3 regions of the Janthinobacterium sp. GW821-FHT03A03 genome follow, and region 2 is predicted to be linked to each of the others. Evidence: predicted binding sites of a transcription regulator. Region 2 holds the regulator's gene; each other region holds the start of a gene.

Region 1 (6,392 bases), on a different contig from region 2:
TTCTCTTTCCAGCCGTTCAGCTTTTCCAGCTTCGCGATGTCGAAGTAATCCTTGTACAAGTCATAGCCCTGGATCGAGGTACGGAAATACTCCTCGTACGTGGACTGGGAAGGCGCGTCTTTCATGCAACCGCTTAATACAGTGCAGGCGACCAGCAGGATACAGGTCCAGGAGAGTTTTCGAAAAGACATGGCGAGATCGGCGGTGAAGTAAGGGTGGACAAATATTGCTTTGCGGACACGATTATAGGACTGGCTAGTCAGGATGGCAACGTGTCCGCTGCCAGCGACAGGGAGTGCAATGAAAGATTGCGGAAATCTTGAGGGTGCGCCACCCCGTTGCGCCTCAGGCGCGATATCATGGCAGGCTTGCAGCATTGGCTGGCGGCGGAATGCCTGTCACCCGGGCTGTCGCTTGAATCGCGCTTGCCGGCTATGGTGTAAACTTAACATATGCAGACCTATTTCTTTCTTCTTGCCGCCCTCCTGTATGCAGCGTGTGCCGTGCTTCCATCGTCCCGCGCCAGGCTCATCGCCGGCCTGACGGGCGTCGCGTGGCTGGCGCACGCCGTCACCCTGTGGTTCGACCTGATGGCGCCGGGCACCTTGCGTTTCGGCTTTTCCGCCATGCTCTCGGCCGCGCTGTGGGTGTCGGTCGGTGCTTACTGGATAGAGAACCGCAATTTCAGTCTCGATGGACTGCGCCGCATGGTCATGCCCAGCGCCGTCATCGCCATCGGCCTGGCGTGGGCCTTTCCCGGCAGCCAGGTCAGCATGGAAGGCAAGTCGGCCGTCTTCGGCTGGCACATTGCGGTGGCCGTGCTCGCTTACAGCACCTTGACGATCGCCGCTTTCCACGCCGTGCTGATGGCGCTGCAGGAATCGCGTTTGCACACGCGCAGCGAAAGCCGCGGTTTCATCGGCAGCGCGCTCGATCAGCTGCCCGCGCTGCTGACGATGGAAAAGTTGCTGTTCCGCATGATCGGCCTGGGCTTCATCTTGCTCAGCCTGACCGTGCTGTCGGGTATCGTGTTTTCCGAACAACTGTTTGGCAAGGCCCTGAACTGGGATCACAAATCGGTGTTTACCATGCTGTCGTGGCTATTGTTTGCCGCCTTGCTGGCAGGACGCCGTTTCCGCGGCTGGCGCGGCAAGACGGCCCTGAGCTTTACCCTGGCCGGTTTCGCCACCTTGCTGCTGGCGTATGTCGGCAGCCGTTTTGTACTGGAAGTGGTTTTACACCGAGGATTCGCATGACACGTGTTTTGTTCTGGCTGGCGCTGGTGTTTCTGGTGCTGTTTGCTATCCGCAGCAAGATCCGGGGCATGCAGCAGCGCGCCCGCGCACAGCGGCAACCGCCGTCTCAGCCGTTTACGCCGCCAGGCCGGGCGCGGGAATTGCCCGATGCTGAGCTGATGCTGTGCTGCGCCCACTGCGGCGTGTATTATCCGGCCTCCGAAAACGTGCAGGCCAAGGGCCACGATTACTGCAGCCACGCGCACGCCACGCTGTAGCGCGGGCGGCGCGCCGGCCTCGCCGCCGCGTCTGCATTGCTCATCCGTATCGTAACGCCCCCCGCCGCCCGCCAGGCGTACCATCTGCATGCAGCGATCCGATATCGCCATCGCAGGGAGCCGGGAATATGTCCAATTCGCATACTGTGTCGGCCGCCCGCACGCAGGCGGCCAGGGGCTTGCCGCCTGCGCCGCAGCTGATTGGCGACTCGGCCGCCATGCAGGCCTTGCGCGCGCAGATCGGCCGCATCGCCCGCTGCGGCGCGCCGGTGGCTATCCGCGGCGAATCGGGCAGCGGCAAGGAACTGGCGGCGCGCGCCATCCATGCGCAAGGGGAGCGCGCCCGCTTCCCGTTCATTGCCGTCAATTGCGCGGCCATCCCCGAGGCGCTGATGGAGGCGGAGTTCTTCGGCTGCCGCCAGGGAGCGTATACGGGCGCGCTGCATGAGCGGGAAGGGCTGTTCCAGGCGGCCAACGGCGGCAGCCTGCTGCTTGACGAGGTCGACGACCTCCCGCTGGCCATGCAGGTGAAGCTGCTGCGCGCGCTGCAGGAGCAGCGCGTGCGCAAGCTCGGCGGCAGCGCCGATGAGGCCGTTGATGTGCGCATCCTGTGCGCCAGCCAGCATGGTCTGGCGCGTGGCATGGCGGCGCGTACCTTTCGCCAGGACCTGTATTACCGGCTCAATGTGATTGAACTGGTCCTGCCGCCGCTGCGTGAACGGCTCGGCGATCTGCCTGTATTATGTGAGGCAATTCTGGCGCGCCTGGCGCCACGGCAAAGCGTGCGCCTGGCGCCGCCGGTGCTGGACGCCTTGCGCCACTACGCGTTCCCGGGCAATGTGCGCGAACTGGAAAACCTGCTGGAACGGGCACTGGCCTTTGCCGACGATGGCGTGATCGCACTCGATGGTCTGGGCTTGCCGAGCACGGCGACGGCCTCGGTCACGCCCTTGAAGACGGTCCTGCCGGGCGTCGAGCGGCAACTGTCCCTGCCGGGTATGGCGACGCGCGACGCGGCGCCGCTTCTGCCGCTGGCCTTGTATTTGCGCCAGGCCGAGCGTGAAATGATCACGCTGGCGCTGGTACGCGAGCGCTACCACCGCGCACGGGCGGCGCGGCAACTGGGGCTCAGTGCGCGCCAGTTGCGTTACCGGATGCAAAAGTTGATGATACAGGAGTCCTGGCTTGATGATGGCATGGAAGATAGATGAAGACGGCTGGTGCGACGGCGCCGTGCGCTACGACTCGCCGTATTGCGATGCGCGTCCGGAAGGCGCGCAAATCGACTTGCTGGTGATTCACAACATCAGCTTGCCCGGGGGACATTTTGGCGGGCCGCATGTGTCGGACTTGTTTACGGGCCGGGTAGATTATAATGCCGATCCTTCCTTCGCCGACCTGCGTGGCTTGCAGGTGTCGGCGCACTTTTTTGTGCGGCGCGATGGCGCGTTGTTGCAATATGTTTCGGCTGACCAGCGCGCCTGGCATGCCGGCACGTCCACGTTCGAGGGACGCCCGCAGTGCAATGAATATTCCATCGGTATCGAAATGGAAGGCTCGGATGTTACTCCCTTCCAGCCGCGGCAATATCATGTTCTGGCGGCATTGACGGCCGCGCTGGCGGCGCGCTACGGGCTGGCCCATGTGCGCGGACATGAACATATCGCGCCTGGCAGGAAGACGGATCCGGGGCCATATTTTGACTGGAATTGCTACCAGGAATGTTGGTTGGGAGCGCTGCGCGAACGGCCGGCGTTAGCGCTTACTTCGCGGGTATTGGGCTTCCCGTCGGCGCGCTGAAAAGTCAACCGAAATCGTAGAAGAAAGAACAAAAAATTACCAGGGGCGATGCCGGAAAACTATTGCATCGCCTTTCGATGGGTACTACAATTAGTGCGGAATTTGGATTCAACGACTATATGTAGTGCCACCACAGACGTTTTCATAATTATTGTCAAAGCTACCCGGATTGCTGATAAAGCACTGGAACTGGCGGTTTATCACCCTTGATCGTGTTTCACGCCAGCCGGGCAGTGCGGGTTGGCTGTATGAATTCTGACTGTGAATTATTTACTATTTAGCAATAAATACCTGAAGAAACCCTGACCATCGGGCGTTCTATTCAACAACATACGCGGCAGCAAAACTGCAGGCTGACTTTAGCTGACAACGGGAGCTTCAATGCAATCACCTCAAGATATTTCCATCCATCCAACGCCAGCATCGCCAGCGCCCAGCGCGGCCAATAGCGTGGCGAGCACGGGCGCGGCCTTGGGCGACTATCGCATCATCCGCCGCAACGGTGCGGTGGTGGCATTTGAGCCTTCGAAGATCGCCATCGCCATGACCAAGGCGTTTTTGGCCGTTAACGGCGGCCAGGGCGCTGCCTCTGCCCGTATCCGCGAACTGGTGGAACAGCTGACCGCTGGCGTCGTCGCGGCGCTGGTGCGCCGCCAGCCGGGCGGCGGCACCTTCCACATCGAAGACGTGCAGGACCAGGTGGAGCTGTCGCTGATGCGTTCGGGTGAGCACGACGTGGCGCGTGCCTACGTGCTGTACCGCGCCAAGCACATGGAAGAGCGCCGTCTGCAGAAGGAAGCGCAGGGCGCTGCCGCGCAAGTTTCCGCACCGCAATTGAATGTCACCGACAACGGCGTGCGCCGCCTGCTGGACATGCAGGAAGTGCGCGACCTGATCAACGCCGCCTGCGCCGGCCTGGAAAAGCACGTCGATGCCGACGCCATCCTCGCTGAAACCGTGAAAAACCTGTACGACGGCGTGCCCGTCGAAGAACTGCACAAGTCGGCCATCCTGGCGGCGCGCGCGCTGATGGAAAAAGACCCGGCCTACAGCCAGGTCACGGCCCGCATCCTGCTGCACACGGTGCGCAAGGAAGTGTTCGGCAAGGAAGTGCCGCAAGCGGCCGCTGCCGCCGAATACCTGACGTATTTCCCGGCCTATATCGCCAAGGGCATCGCCGCCGAGCTGCTGAACCCGGTACTCGCCAGTTTCGACCTTGAGCGCCTGGCGAAAGCCATCGTTGCCGACCGCGACTTGCAGTTCGGCTACATTGGCCTGCAAACCCTGTACGACCGCTACTTCCTGCACATCCAGGACGTGCGCATCGAAATGCCGCAAGCGTTCTACATGCGCGTGGCCATGGGCCTGGCGCTGAACGAGGCGGACCGCGAAGCGCGCGCCATCGAGTTCTACAGCCTGCTGTCCTCGTTCGACTTCATGAGCTCGACCCCGACCCTGTTCAATTCGGGCACCCTGCGCTCGCAGCTGTCGTCGTGCTACCTGAGCACCGTCTCCGATGACCTGGAAGGCATCTACGACGCCATCAAGGACAACGCGCTGCTGGCCAAGTTCGCCGGCGGCCTGGGCAACGACTGGACGCCGGTGCGCGCCCTGGGCGCCCACATCAAGGGCACCAACGGCAAGTCGCAAGGCGTGGTGCCGTTCCTGAAAGTGGTCAACGACACGGCCGTGGCAGTCAACCAGGGCGGCAAGCGCAAGGGCGCCGTCTGCGCCTACCTGGAAACCTGGCACATGGACATCGAGGAATTCCTCGACCTGCGCAAGAACACGGGCGACGACCGCCGCCGCACGCACGACATGAACACGGCGAACTGGATTCCCGACATGTTCATGAAGCGCGTCATGGAAAAAGGCGAATGGACGCTGTTCTCGCCGTCGGACACACCGGATCTGCATGACAAGGTCGGCAAGGCCTTTGAACAGGCTTACCTGGGCTACGAAGCCAAGGCCGCCGCCGGCGAAATCCGCGTCTTCAAGAAGATCGCGGCGCTGGACCTGTGGCGCAAGATGCTGTCGATGCTGTTTGAAACGGGCCACCCATGGATCACGTTCAAGGATCCGTGCAACATCCGCAGCCCGCAGTCGCACGTCGGCGTCGTCCACAGCTCGAACCTGTGCACGGAAATCACGCTGAACACGGGCCCTGACGAAATCGCCGTCTGCAACCTCGGTTCCGTCAACATGCCGGCGCACATGAAGGAAGGCAAGCTCGATCACGTCAAGCTGGCCAAGACCATCCGCACCGCCATGCGCATGCTCGACAACGTCATCGACATCAATTACTACGCCGTCGACAAGGCGCGCAATTCGAACATGCGCCACCGTCCGGTCGGCATGGGCATCATGGGCTTCCAGGACTGCCTGCACATGATGCGCGTGCCGTTCGCCTCGGACGCCGCCGTGTCGTTTGCCGACACCTCGATGGAAGCCGTCTGCTACTACGCCTACCTGGCGTCGACGGAACTGGCCGAAGAGCGCGGCCGCTATGAGTCGTACGCCGGTTCGCTGTGGGACCGCGGCATCCTGCCGCAGGACTCGGTCAAATTGCTGCTTGAGGAGCGCGGCGGCTACCTGGAAGTCGATTCCTCGTCGGCCATGGACTGGACCCCGGTGCGCGAACGCATCGCCAAGTTCGGCATGCGCAACTCGAACTGCGTGGCCATCGCCCCGACGGCGACGATTTCGAACATCATCGGCGTTTCGGCCTGTATCGAGCCGACGTTCCAGAACCTGTACGTGAAATCGAACCTGTCGGGCGAATTTACCGAGATCAACGGCTACCTGGTGCGCGACCTGAAGGCGCGCGATCTGTGGGATGAAGTCATGATCTCCGACCTGAAGTACTTCGACGGCTCGCTGGTGAAGATCGACCGCATCCCGCAAGACCTGCGCGATATCTACGCCACGGCCTTTGAAGTGTCGCCAAGCTGGCTGGTGGAAGCGGCTTCGCGTCGCCAGAAGTGGATCGACCAGGCACAGTCGCTGAACATCTACATGGCTGGCGCATCGGGCAAGAAGCTCGACGAGACCTACAAGCTGGCATGGCTGCGCGGCCTGA
Region 2 (6,392 bases):
GCTGAGGCTGGCGTCGCCGAACAGCAGGCGGTTGCGGCAGGAAACGATGGCCAGTTGCGCCAGCGCAAACGGCGTGGCCGCCGCCACGCCAGCCTGCAGGACCTTGCGTGGAAAGAAATCGGGGTGGGCAAAGAAGTCGAGCGGGCCGGCCGCGTCCGGCAGGTAGGCGCGCTGCAGCACCGTCTTGCGCACTTCGTCGATGACGCGGTCGCCGCCCGTCAGCGCATAGCGGACGATGTCGAGCATGCTGGCGCTGGCCCAGTTGAGAAAATTGCCGCTGAAACTATCGCCGCCGCAGCCGTGCAGCGCATCGGCCCGCTTCAGCACGGAGAAGTAAGCGGTCGCTACGCGCAAGTCCGGCAACAGGACGCCATCCTTGCTGCGGTACGGATAGCTGTAGCACATGCGTGCATCGAAGTAACCTGGGTACGCGCGCTGCGGCGCATAGTCGCCGCCATGCGCCGCAGCGGCCGCCGCATGCGTGAGGGACAGGTTGAGCAGCAGATTCGGCGGCACTCTGGCGCCGTGCAGGCCGGCGTCGGCACGCGCCAGTTCCACCGCGGGGACGGCGGCGGGGGCGCCACAGCACGCCATGGCAGCCAGGCCGGCCGCCAGCAACCAGGCGCGGCCGGCGCGCCGCCAGGCAGAGTACCAGGCGGAGTACAGGACGGAGGACACAGGCGTCATGGCCCCGCTCCGGCCGCCTGCTTGCGGTAATAAGTTTGCAGCACGACTTGCGTGCTGTCCTGCGCGCCAAAACCGATGGCCGTGATGCGGTAGACATAACTTGCCGTGGCCAGGCCGCCGGCCGCCTCCGCGCCGGGCGGGTGGAACGGCAGCAGTTCGATCAGGTAGCGGGGCCGGCGCGACGGCAGGAAACCCTGTCCCGTCTGCATGACGGCGCCCGTAAACTGCCCATACGGCACCGCTCGGCCGCTCCCTTCGGCGCCATCGAGGTCGGCACTTAGCCAGAGGGCCGGCCCGTCCCGGGGCGCGGGCAGGCACAGGCCCAGTGCGCCTCCCTCGCCGCAGCCGTCCGCGAACCCGGCCGCACTGCCAGGCGCGAAGAGGCTGCTGCGGCCCGGCGCGCCGGGCAAGCCTTCGATATCGTTCTGCGCATCCACCAATGCCTCCTCCGCCGCCTGAAACGCGAACTGCCGGTCGCGCTCGCCCCGCGCCGCCTTTTCGCCCTGCAAGGCCATCTGCGCCGCCGATATGCCCAGCAGCAAGATGATCACCAGCAAACACAGCACATACACGAGGGTGGCGCCACGATGGCGCGCACGCGGCAAGCTGCAGCGCGCCATCGTGCCGCCCGCCTAGACCGGCCCGTTGCGCAGCATGATGCTCGCCTGCACCACTTGCCGCGGTCGGGAACGCGTTGCGGCGGGCAACGATGCGCGCATGATGCGCACGCCCGCGTCGCCGGCGCCGTGCGCCTCGGCATACGCCTTGCCGAACAGGTCGAACTGCGCCGGCCCCAGTTCCGTCATCTTGTCCGCCTGGCCCGCCTCGCCATGCAGCAACAGCGCCACGCGCACGCTGGCCACGCGCTTCCAGTGCGTGCGCCGGTGCAGATCGCGCTGGCGCGCAGCCGCATCCGCGCCCGCCAGCAGCAGCGCCGCATCGCAGGCGTCGAGCGCGCCGGCGTTGACATAGCGGTTCGCCACGCCATCGGGCGGCGTGTCCGTGTCGAGGCCATACAGCACCTGGAAACTGTCGACGCCGCGGATGACGGCGTCCGCGCCCCAGCCGTTTGCGCCCCGGTACTTGCAGCGCAGCTCGCCTACGCCATCGGCGCCCTGGGCCACATAGAAAATGCTCCAGCCCCGCTGCGCCTGCGTTTGCGCGGCGCCCACGCCGAAACCGGCGCAATTGAGCACGGAACCGTCGCCGCCCTCTTCCTTGCCGGCGCCGTAATAGCGCAGGGCCAGCACGTCGCTGCCGTGCAGGGCGTCGGGCAAGGCCTCGCTGATGCCTTCGCTGTTCTTGCCCAGGCTGCGCGCGTCGAGTCCGGCGAGATTGGCGCTGTCGTAATCGGCATGGGCGACGGGCGCGGCGCTGCTGTCCCAGTTGACATATGCCGTCTGGCGCACGGCGCGGGCGATGGTGTCAAGTGCATAGCGGCCGTTGTCGTCCAGGCGCGCGCTGGCGGACTGGTCGCCATAGCTGCCGCTGGCGGCCAGCAGCACGGCACTGGCCGCCAGCATCAGCATGGCGCCCAGCGCCAGGGCCACCAGTAATTCGACGAGGCCCATGCCGCGATGCCGGCGCCGCTGGACGCACACGGCGTTCATGCGCCGCCTCCGCCCAGCTGGAACGCCAGCCTGGGCAGCGACTCGCCTGCGCCGTTCACGGCGGGCTGGCCGTCGGGCAGGCGGGCGCGCCAGCCCAGCTTGATGACGACGGGCGCGCCCTGGCCGCCGCTGCACGCCCAATGCAAGCCCTCGGCGGCGGCGTCCCACGCGGCAAGGTCGCGGCAGATGCGCAGGCGGGCGCCGGGCAAGGCCGATTGCAGTTGCTGTTTCCACTCGGCGATATCGAATTGCGCCAGTTCGGCCGCGCCGCAGGCGCCGTAGCAGTCGGGCGCGCCGCCTGCCGCCCCGGCGCCGTCCGCCGCCGCATACTCCACGTTCAGGTAGGGATTGCCCGCATCGGGGCCTTGCATGAGCAGGCTGTTCGCGCGCATGCGTTCGGCCATGCCGGCGGCCAGCTGCACGCCCGCCGACAACAGCGCCGATTCATGGCGCGCGCGCAGGGAACTGAGCTGCAAAATGCTGGCACCCAGCAGGCCCAGCGCCAACAACAGCAGCGCCACCAGCACCTCGACGAGGCTGCTGCCATCCATGGAACCGCGCGCGACGCCGTGCATGAGCTTCTCCTGCTGCCGGAATGAAACCAGGACTGGAGCCGCACGGACGCACGGCCCAGCTCCACGATAGGCGCGCGCCAGAATTCAGGCATGAGGCAGCGCAAACGTCGCGGCGAAAAGGAGAAAGTCAGCTAGAAACCGGGACATAAACGCGTGTGGATTGATCAGGCCGCTTGCCAGGCCAGCGTTGGCATGGTGGGGACGGCACGCTGCGCCGGCCCCGTCCACGCCATGCGATGGCGCCAGCGCGCCGGGGATGGCGCAAGGGATGCCGGCACTGCGTCAGGGCTTGCCGCGCGCCTGCCCCACTTCGGCAATCGCATCCTGGAACTCGGCCAGGTCTTCGAAATTCTTGTAGACGGAAGCGAAACGGATGTAGGCGATCTTGTCGAGGCGCTTGAGTTCCTGCATGACAAGTTCGCCGATATAGCCGGAATCGACTTCGCGCAAGCCGCTGGTAAGCAGCTTTTCCTGGATGGACGCGATGGCCGTATCCACCGAGGCGGCCGCGACGGGACGCTTGCGCAAGGCCAGCATCAAACTGCCGCGCAACTTATCCGCAGCGAACTCCGTCCGGCTGCCATTCTTTTTGACGACGGCCGGCATGATAAGTTCAATGCGCTCGTAGGTGGTGAAGCGCTTGTCGCATTTGCCGCAGCGGCGGCGGCGCCGTATGGCATCCCCTTCCTCCGATACGCGCGTATCGAGAACCTGGGTGTCGCCATGCTGGCAAAATGGACATTTCATGGGCTGGCTACAACTTTATAGTAATAATTACGGGAAATCACCGCCCTTAAATGAAAAGGCGCCCGAATCACTCCGGGCGCCCTTGGGCACGACTGGAATGTGTCAGACAGAATCTTACTCCGTATGACACATTCTGGACAAATAATTAGAGACGATTCCGGTAAGGAGCGTCTGCAGCAGATTGCTCATCGGTCGCGAGGCGGACGCATGGCGAGCCATGCTACGACGAGCAACGCAGTACCCGCTTCCGAGGGCCTGTCTGCTGCGGCTGTATTCCTTTACCGGAACAGGCCCTTAAGCTGCGTAGACCGGATGCGCGTCGGCCAGCACTTTCACGGCCGCTTTCACGCGCTCGATGGTGGCGGCGTCATGTGGATTGTCCAGCACGTCGGCGATCAGGTTGCCCACTTCTTCCGCTTGCGCTTCCTTGAAACCGCGCGTCGTCATCGCCGGGCTGCCCAGGCGGATGCCCGAGGTAACGAAAGGTTTTTGCGGGTCGTTCGGGATGCCGTTCTTGTTGCAGGTGATGTGCGCGGAACCGAGGATGGCTTCGGCTTCCTTGCCCGTCAGGTTCTTGGCGCGCAGGTCGACCAGCATGACGTGCGATTCGGTGCCGCCGGAAACGATGCGCAGGCCGCGCTTGATCAGGGTTTTCGCCAGCACGTCGGCGTTCTTGATCACTTGCTTCTGGTATTCGACGAATTCAGGGCTCAGCGCTTCCTTGAAGGCAACGGCCTTGCCGGCGATCACGTGCATCAGCGGGCCGCCCTGGATGCCGGGGAAGATGGCCGAGTTGATGGCTTTTTCGTGCTCGGCCTTCATCAGGATGATGCCGCCGCGCGGGCCGCGCAACGATTTATGCGTGGTCGAGGTGACGAAGTCGGCGAACGGCACTGGGTTCGGGTACAGGCCGGCGGCGATCAGGCCGGCGTAGTGGGCCATGTCGACCATGAAGTAGGCGCCCACTTCCTTGGCGATCTTGCTGAAACGCTCGAAGTCGATCTTTTTCGAGAAGGCCGACGCGCCGGCGATGATCAGCTTCGGCTTGCGCTCGCGGGCCAGGCGTTCCATCGCCTCGTAGTCGATGTCTTCTTCCGCCGTCAGGCCGTAGGAGACGACGTCGAACCATTTGCCGGACATGTTCAGCGGCATGCCGTGGGTCAGGTGGCCGCCTTCGGCCAGCGACATGCCCATGATCAGGTCGCCCGGTTTCAGCATGGCAAAGAACACGCCCTGGTTCGCCTGCGAGCCGGAATTCGGCTGCACGTTCGCGCATTCGGCGCCGAACAGCTGCTTGACGCGGTCGATGGCCAGCTGCTCGGCCACGTCGACGTATTCGCAGCCGCCGTAGTAGCGCTTGCCTGGATAGCCTTCGGCATACTTGTTGGTCAGCTGCGAGCCTTGCGCTTCCATTACGGCTGGCGACGTGTAGTTTTCCGACGCGATCAACTCGATGTGATCGTGCTGGCGCACGTTTTCTTTTTGAATGACGGCGAACAATTCAGGATCGACGTTGGCGAGGTTGTGATCTTTTGCAAACATGTAAAAACTCCAAGTATGAGGGTTCTTGTACTGGCAGGTTGGATCGAATGAGGGGAGCCGGCGTTAATTGAATAACAACACTGGACAGGCAGCCTCTTCGTGCATTTCCATAGGGGCTGCCCAGGCGAACGGCTGATGAAATCTCACGTTTCCCGGTGGGTGTCCACCTTTCGCCGCTTGGCCGACCGCCACATGGTGGAGATCGCCCCGACTTTTCGCCAGTCACGTGAGACGTAATGGAAATCAAATTGTAAGTTAAGTGCCCAAATTGAGCAAGGAATGCAACCGTGCGGCTATAATCGCCGCGCGCCGCCGCGCGCCGCCGCAGCCGAGGCATGGCCGCAGGCCGCCGCGGGGCATGGCTGCGGCCCTTAAGCTGGCCTTAAACCTGGCGGCGGCATGTAAGCGTATGTTACGAAGCTTGCCATTGCGCCCCCCGGATTTACAATGCTGCGGTGCAACTTATATGCAGCTTTTGCATGGCTTTCCAGCAAGCGCCCACAGTCACAACAAGAAAAATCGCGTAAAATGTTGCTCAATCTCACTACTGGCGCAATAAACATGCCTTCAGTCTTTACCTGGAACGTACGTGTCTACTATGAAGACACCGACGCCGGCGGCATCGTCTACTACGCAAACTACCTGAAATTCTTCGAACGCGCGCGCACCGAATGGCTGCGCGCCATCGATGTGGGCCAGCAGGAATTGCTGCAACAACACGACGCGATGTTCGTTGTCAAAAGCGTCAACGCCGACTATCATGCGCCCGCCAGGCTCGATGACACGGTAAGATTGACATTAAGCATAGAGAAAATGGGGCGCGCCTCCATCGTTTTCCTGCAACAAGCCTGGTGCGGCGACGTCCTGCTCAACACGGCACGCGTCAAGATCGGCTGCGTCGATTCGGCACTGCGCCCGCGCGCCGTGCCCGATGCGGTAGCGGCCCGCATGCGCGCCGCCTGAGCCCCGCCCGCCACCCCGGATAATTCACACAACAGACTGCCAGCCAATGAACGTTACACAAGATCTTTCTTTCCTCGCGCTCATCACCAATGCCCATTTGATCGTGCAACTGATCATGGCCCTGCTGCTGCTGATTTCCCTGACCAGCTGGACCTATATTTTCCGCAAGATGTTTGCCGTGCGCCAGGCGCGCAAGCAGACCATCGAATTCGAACGCAGCTTCTGGGCCGGCGGCAACCTGCATGCGCTGCACCAGAACGCCAGCGGC
Region 3 (6,392 bases), on a different contig from region 2:
GACGAGTTCGTGTAATACGGATTGTCCGGCGTGCCCGCCTGCAGGATGGCGGGATAGCGCTTGCGGTCTTCGCGGGCGAAGCGGTATGTCGTGCCTTCGGCCGGCGTCGCTTCCAGGTTGTACATATGGCCCGTCTCTTCCTGGAATTGCACCATGCGCTCGCGCACGTGGTCGAGCAGGCGCACGGCCAGCGCATGGCCTTCCGGACTCGTGATGTCATGGGCGTCGCCGCTGAAATTGCGGATCATCTCGTTGATGCCGTTCACGCCCAGGGTGGAAAAGTGGTTGCGCAGGGTGCCCAGGTAGCGTTTCGTGTACGGGAACAGGCCTTGCTGCATCAGTTCCTCGATGGTGCGGCGCTTGATTTCCAGGCTGGTCTTGCCCAGTTCCAGCAGGCGGTCCAGGTCCGCCATCAAGGCTGGCTCGTCGCCGCGCCACAAATGGCCCAGGCGCGCGCAGTTAATCGTCACCACGCCCAGGGAGCCCGTCTGCTCGGCGGAACCGAACAGGCCATTGCCCCTTTTCAGCAGCTCGCGCAAGTCCAGCTGCAAGCGGCAGCACATGGAGCGGATCATGTTCGGCTTGAGTTCCGAATTGATGAAGTTCTGGAAGTAGGGCAGGCCGTAGCGGGCCGTCATCTCGAACAGGCGTTCCGCGTTTTCGCTATGCCAGTCGAAATCCTCGGTGATGTTATAGGTGGGGATGGGGAAGGTGAAGACCCTGCCCTTGGCGTCGCCCGCCATCATGATCTCGATGTAGGCGCGGTTGATCATGTCCATTTCCGCCTGCAGCTCGCCATAGCTGAAGTCCATTTCCCGGCCGGCGATGACGGGAATCTGTTCGCGCAGGTCGTCCGGGCAGACCCAGTCGAAAGTCAGGTTGGTGAACGGCGTCTGCGTGCCCCAGCGCGACGGCACGTTGAGGTTGAAGATCAGCTCCTGCATGTACTGGCGCACGTCTTCGTAGCGCAGGCTGTCCTTGCGGATGTAGGGCGCCATGTAGGTGTCGAAGGAACTGAAGGCCTGCGCGCCGGCCCACTCGTTTTGCAGGGTGCCGAGGAAATTGACGATCTGGCCGATGGCGCTCGACATGTGCTTGGGCGGGCCTGATTCGATCTTGCCCGGCACGCCGTTCAAGCCTTCGTGCAGCAGGGTGCGCAGCGACCAGCCGGCGCAATAGCCGGCCAGCATGTCGAGGTCGTGGATGTGCAGCGCCGCTTCGCGGTGCGCCGCGCCCACTTCCGGCGGATAGACCTGGTCCAGCCAGTAGTTGGCGATGACCTTGCCCGACACGTTGAGTATCAGGCCGCCCAGCGAGTAACCCTGGTTGGCGTTGGCGTTGACGCGCCAGTCGCGCCGCTCCAGGTATTCATTGATGGACGCGGCGACATCGACCTGGCCGCGCGTGGATGGAACTGCATTTGTCGTCATGAAACCTCCAATAAACACAACATGCGGTGTTTTTATGGAGGTTAATCACTAAATATAGTGGCGTCAAAGGGCGCGTGCAGTTGCGTGACGAATCCTTGACGCAGGTGAAAAAACCACCTCAGCCGGTTTTGTTCCAGCGCGTTTCGCGCAGGATCAGCCAGCTCGCGAAAAAGAATGCGGCGCCGCAGGCGGCGACGCTGGCGACGGAGGCGGGCAGCACGTGGGCCCAGATTTCCAGCGGCGAGTAGGTACTCCAGCTGGCCACGCGCGCGTCGAAGGTGACGTAGTTCGCCAGCAGCCAGTAGACGGCCAGCAGGCCCGTGCAGATGGCGGCCTGGCGCAGCAGCGGCAGTTGGCGGCGCGCGAACACGGCCAGCAGGAACAGCAGCAGCACGCCTGGATACGCGCCCAGCACTTCGGGCGACAGCATGGAGACGGTCCCTGCGTCATAGCCATCGGACGGGCCGGCCCACTGCACCTGCAGCGCGGTGAGGAACAGGGTAAGCAGGAAGATCAGCAGCGGTTTGCGGGTCATGGCGGGCAATCGAAGGGGGAAAAGTGGGGCATTTTACAGCCAGGTCAAGCAAGTTGAACGCGCGCCAGCCATGCATGCATTCCTTCACCTGCGTCAAGGACTGGGCGGCATGGGCGGGGCTATAGTCTGCACCCTGAGCCGACACAGGACTGAGAACACCATGATGCTTGAATCAACCACCGCCACCCGCGTGGCCGGACCGCTGGAACTGGTCTGTCCCGCCGGCAGCCTGCCTGCCCTGAAAGCGGCCGTCGACAATGGCGCCGACACCGTTTACCTGGGCTTTCGCGACGCCACCAATGCGCGCAATTTCGCCGGCCTCAATTTCGACGAAAAGGCCATCGCGGAGGGCGTGCGCTACGCCCATCAGTATGGACGCAAGGTGCTGCTGGCGCTGAACACCTATCCGCAGCCGCACAACTGGGCCGTGTGGCGCAGCGCCATCGACCGCGCCGCGCAGGCCGGCATCGACGCCATGATCGTCGCCGACCCGGGCCTGATGGCGTATGCGGCCCAGCACCAGCCGCAACTGCGCCTGCACCTGTCCGTGCAAGGCTCGGCCACCAACTACGAAGCCATCAATTTTTACCATGAACATTTCGGCATCGCCCGCGCCGTGCTGCCGCGCGTGCTGTCCATGGCGCAGGTCGAGCAATTGATCAGCAAGACGGAAGTCGAGATCGAGGTCTTCGGCTTCGGCAGCCTGTGCGTGATGGTCGAGGGACGCTGCGCGCTGTCGTCGTATGCGACTGGCGAGGCGCCGAATACCCATGGCGTATGCTCGCCGGCGAAATCCGTGCGCTGGCTGGAGACGCCGAACGGCCTCGAATCGCGCCTGAACGGCGTGCTGATCGACCGCTACGCGCCTGGCGAGAACGCCAGCTATCCCACCCTGTGCAAGGGGCGCTTCGAAGTCAACGATGAAGAGTATTACGCCATTGAGGAGCCGGCCAGCCTGAATACGCTGGCGCTGCTGCCGCAATTGATCGCCATGGGCGTGCGCGCCGTGAAGATCGAAGGGCGCCAGCGCAGCCCCGCCTACGTGGCCCAGGTGACGCGCGTGTGGCGCGAAGCGATCGACGCCTGCCGCGAAGGCAATACGCGCTACGCCGTCAAGCCGGGATGGATGGCGGCCATGGACAAGCTGGCCGAGGGGCAGCAGCACACACTCGGCGCCTACCATCGCTCCTGGAAATAGCAAAACCTGCTGCGCCTCCCGGCCTCGCCGCGAGCCGCTCGCTACGGTTTTGTAACTTGAAAAATACTGGAAAAGGCATGCTAAAACTATCTTTGGGCCCCTTGCTGTACTACTGGCCGCGCGCCACCGTCTTCGAGTTTTACCAGCAGATCGCGGCCACCGCCGTCGATATCGTGTACCTGGGCGAAACCGTGTGTTCGCGCCGGCATGAACTGCGCCTGGCCGACTGGCTCGATATCGCCGACATGCTGGCCGCCGCCGGCAAGGAAGTGGTGCTGTCGACGCAGGCGCTGATCGAGGCGGGCGCCGAACTGGCCACCTTGCGCCGCATCACGGGCAATGGCCGCTATGTCGTCGAGGCCAATGACATGGGCGCCGTGCACTGCATGGAAAAGGGCGCGCCCTTCGTCGCCGGCCCCCATCTGAACCTGTTCAATGGCCCCAGCCTGCAACTGATGGCGCGCCTGGGCGCCCGGCGCTGGGTGATGCCGCTGGAAATGGGGCAGGAAGCGCTGGCCGAGATGCAGCGCCAGAAGCCGGAAGGGCTGGAGACGGAAGTGTTCGCCTATGGACGCATGCCGCTGGCGTTTTCCGCGCGCTGCTTCACGGCGCGCAACCGCAACCTGCCGAAGGACGATTGCGGCTACAGTTGCCTGGAAGAGCCGGACGGCCTGCTGCTGCGCACGCGCGACGAAGTGCCGTTCCTCGTGCTCAACGGCACGCAGACGCAGTCGGCGCTCGTCTACAACCTGGTGCGCGAACTCGACGCCATGCGCGACATGGGCGTGGCGGTGGCGCGCATCAGCCCGCAGGCCATGCACACGGAACAAGTCATCGCCATCTTCGACCGCGCCCGGCGCGGCCAGGTCAGCGGCGTGGGTGCCCAGGCCCAGCTGGCAGCCTGCCAGCCTGCCGGCGCCTGCGACGGCTACTGGCATGGCCAGCCTGGCATGGAACAGCACGCCGCCCATTGAATGCCTCGAAAGGAAGCACCATGCAAGATCAACTGGAAAGATTGCCCGTCCCGTCCCCGGTTCCGGCCAAACCCGGCATGAGCAAGCCCGCCGTGTCGTACCGGCTGCCCGAACCGCTGGCCGAACTGCTGTCCAAGCTGCCGCCATATCCCGCCTCGTGGCTGTTCGTGCAGGGCTTGAACCGCCTGCTGGCGCCGCAATTGCCCGATGACGTGCGCTGCAGCCTGGAAGGACGCACCTTGCGTTTGCGCCTGCTGGACGCGGGGATCGCCTTCGATTTCGAGTGGCAGGGCACGGTGTTCGTGGCCGAGCGCTATGTCGACGTGCCCGACCTGTGCATCGCCGCCAGCGTGCATGATCTGATGCTGCTGGCGCGGCGCCAGGAAGATCCCGACACCCTGTTTTTCAGCCGCCGTCTGAGCCTGGAAGGCGATACGGAACTGGGTCTGCTGTTCAAGAACACGCTCGACGCCATCGAGCTGCCGCCGTTCGACCTGCAGGCGCTGGGACCGCGCCGGGTGCTGGCGCATCTGCGCGACCGGGGCGCGCGCGGAGGCTGAGCGGGGAGTTGCCGGCAGCGCGCTCAGTGGCGGCAGTGGCCGCAGGCGCCGCTGCACGAGGGCAGTTGTTCCTCGTCGGACGCTTCGCCCATGAAGCCGGCGTCGTTGACGGCTGCCAGCAAACGCGCCTGGCTGGCCAGCCGCTCGTCAAATTGCACCGTGGCGCCGTGGCGGGCCAGCGAGACGCAGACGGTGGCCACGCCGGTGACGGCTTCGAGCGCGCCCGTCAATCTGTCGGCGCAGCCTTCGTGATCCATTCCAATAATATTCAAGCGCGCTGTCTGCATGGGGTCCTCTTGTTTTTCAGATAAAAAAACAGCGTAGGCGAGGGCCGCGCATGTCGTCCAGAGCAGCACGCAAGATTTATTTTTTATTTGCGGTTTTATTGATCTGGATTAATTCCCATCCCATCTGGCCAGCCTGAAACCAGTGTTGTTTTGCATACAGTTTCCACATTCCAGTCGACAAGCGTAGTCTGCTGCGTGATACTGTCATTCTGATAAGAACGCTGATGAACGCGCTGGAAAGGAGGGGCCATGCGGCGCCGTCCCGTGCTCATGCTTGCCTGTCTGTGGCCGTTTGGCGCGGCCGCCGGCGCTTCTTTGCTGCCGCTCGTGTATCCGCGCCACCAGGCGCTCGATGATCCGCAGCAAGCCTATGTGACGGCCTTGCTGCAACAGGCGCTGGCACGGTCGGGCCACTCTTATGCCTTGCGCCGCTCCGCGCTGCGCATGGTGCAGACGCGCGCCATGCAGGAAATCGCCGCGGCGTCGGGCAGCGTCGATGTGGTCTGGGCCATGACGAGCCGCGCGCGCGAAAGGCAATTGTTGCCGGTACGCATACCCATCGACCGTGGCCTGATCGGCTGGCGCGTGGCCCTGATCCAGGCGCGCCAGCCGGACCTGCTGCGCGGCGTGCGCAGCATCGCCGGCCTGGCGCGGCTGTCTGCCGGGCAGATGCGCGACTGGCCCGACTCCGCCATCCTGCAGGCGAACGGTTTGCGCCTCGATACTTCGAGTACCTACGAAGGCCTGTTCCAGCAGCTGGCGGCGGGCCGCATCGATTACTTCCCCCGTTCCGTGATCGAGGCGCAAAGCGAGCTGGCCAGCCATGCGCGGCTGCCGCTGGCGCTCGACGCCCACCTGGTCATCCGCTATCCGGCGGCCCTGTACTTTTTTGTCGGCAAGCACCGGCCGGAACTGGCCCGGCATATCGAGACCGGACTGGAAACCATGCTGGCCGATGGCAGCTTCGCGCAACTGTTCCAGCGCCATTTCGGCCGCCTGGCCGATGGCTTGAGCTTGCCCCATCGGCACGTGCTGGACCTGGCCAATCCCGACTTGCCGGAGGAAACGCCGCTGGCGCGCAAGGCGCTTTGGTATCGTTCAAATCATTACTAATGGTTTTGTTGATCGGTGTCAAAGCATCACTTCCATCTTGCGCAAGATGGTTGATGAAACGCAAGGCGAACTCAACAGAACACCTGGCCGGGGCTTCGGTACCACGCATCCGTCGGGCCGCGTGTCGCTGGCCAGGCTGAACGAATACGATTACGCGAATATCGGCCGCGCCATCCGCAATAGGGCGTCCGAGTTCTTTGCCGTGTTTGAAAAGGAAAAGGAGAAGGGCGGTAAGAAGGCCAAGAAGTAAGTCGCCAGCCGTTTCCCTGAGGAAAACGGGCGCCCCGCAAGCGGC

The links. Region 2 encodes NrdR, which represses ribonucleotide reductase genes. Its sites were predicted from a motif close to CACNANATNTNGTG; they were not measured.
Region 1: a site for NrdR is predicted at 3,427-3,440, ahead of AC07VI_RS03880 (ribonucleoside-diphosphate reductase subunit alpha). Genes of this name have one in related genera too.
Region 3: a site for NrdR is predicted at 1,477-1,490, ahead of AC07VI_RS26740 (ribonucleoside triphosphate reductase). Genes of this name have one in related genera too.

The regions. Positions count from the first base shown of each region.
Region 1 is NZ_JBWKUZ010000001.1:845,775-852,166, reverse strand. Features, by position in the region: gene AC07VI_RS03905 (hypothetical protein) at 1-125, opposite strand, end outside; gene AC07VI_RS03900 (cytochrome C assembly family protein) at 453-1,256, shown strand; gene AC07VI_RS03895 (PP0621 family protein) at 1,253-1,513, shown strand; gene AC07VI_RS03890 (sigma 54-interacting transcriptional regulator) at 1,642-2,724, shown strand; gene ampD (1,6-anhydro-N-acetylmuramyl-L-alanine amidase AmpD) at 2,702-3,313, shown strand; gene AC07VI_RS03880 (ribonucleoside-diphosphate reductase subunit alpha) at 3,695-6,392, shown strand, end outside.
Region 2 is NZ_JBWKUZ010000018.1:15,759-22,150, forward strand. Features, by position in the region: gene AC07VI_RS23500 (pilus assembly protein) at 1-687, opposite strand, end outside; gene AC07VI_RS23505 (pilus assembly PilX family protein) at 684-1,307, opposite strand; gene AC07VI_RS23510 (PilW family protein) at 1,320-2,297, opposite strand; gene pilV (type IV pilus modification protein PilV) at 2,294-2,872, opposite strand; gene nrdR (transcriptional regulator NrdR) at 3,155-3,619, opposite strand; gene glyA (serine hydroxymethyltransferase) at 3,914-5,161, opposite strand; ZMP/ZTP riboswitch at 5,273-5,397, opposite strand; gene ybgC (tol-pal system-associated acyl-CoA thioesterase) at 5,723-6,124, shown strand; gene tolQ (protein TolQ) at 6,171-6,392, shown strand, end outside.
Region 3 is NZ_JBWKUZ010000025.1:49,062-55,453, reverse strand. Features, by position in the region: gene AC07VI_RS26740 (ribonucleoside triphosphate reductase) at 1-1,430, opposite strand, end outside; gene AC07VI_RS26735 (hypothetical protein) at 1,549-1,965, opposite strand; gene ubiU (ubiquinone anaerobic biosynthesis protein UbiU) at 2,126-3,163, shown strand; gene ubiV (ubiquinone anaerobic biosynthesis protein UbiV) at 3,241-4,137, shown strand; gene ubiT (ubiquinone anaerobic biosynthesis accessory factor UbiT) at 4,158-4,697, shown strand; gene AC07VI_RS26715 (heavy-metal-associated domain-containing protein) at 4,721-4,984, opposite strand; gene AC07VI_RS26710 (substrate-binding periplasmic protein) at 5,234-6,097, shown strand; partial or broken gene AC07VI_RS26705 (bifunctional aspartate transaminase/aspartate 4-decarboxylase) at 6,180-6,347, shown strand.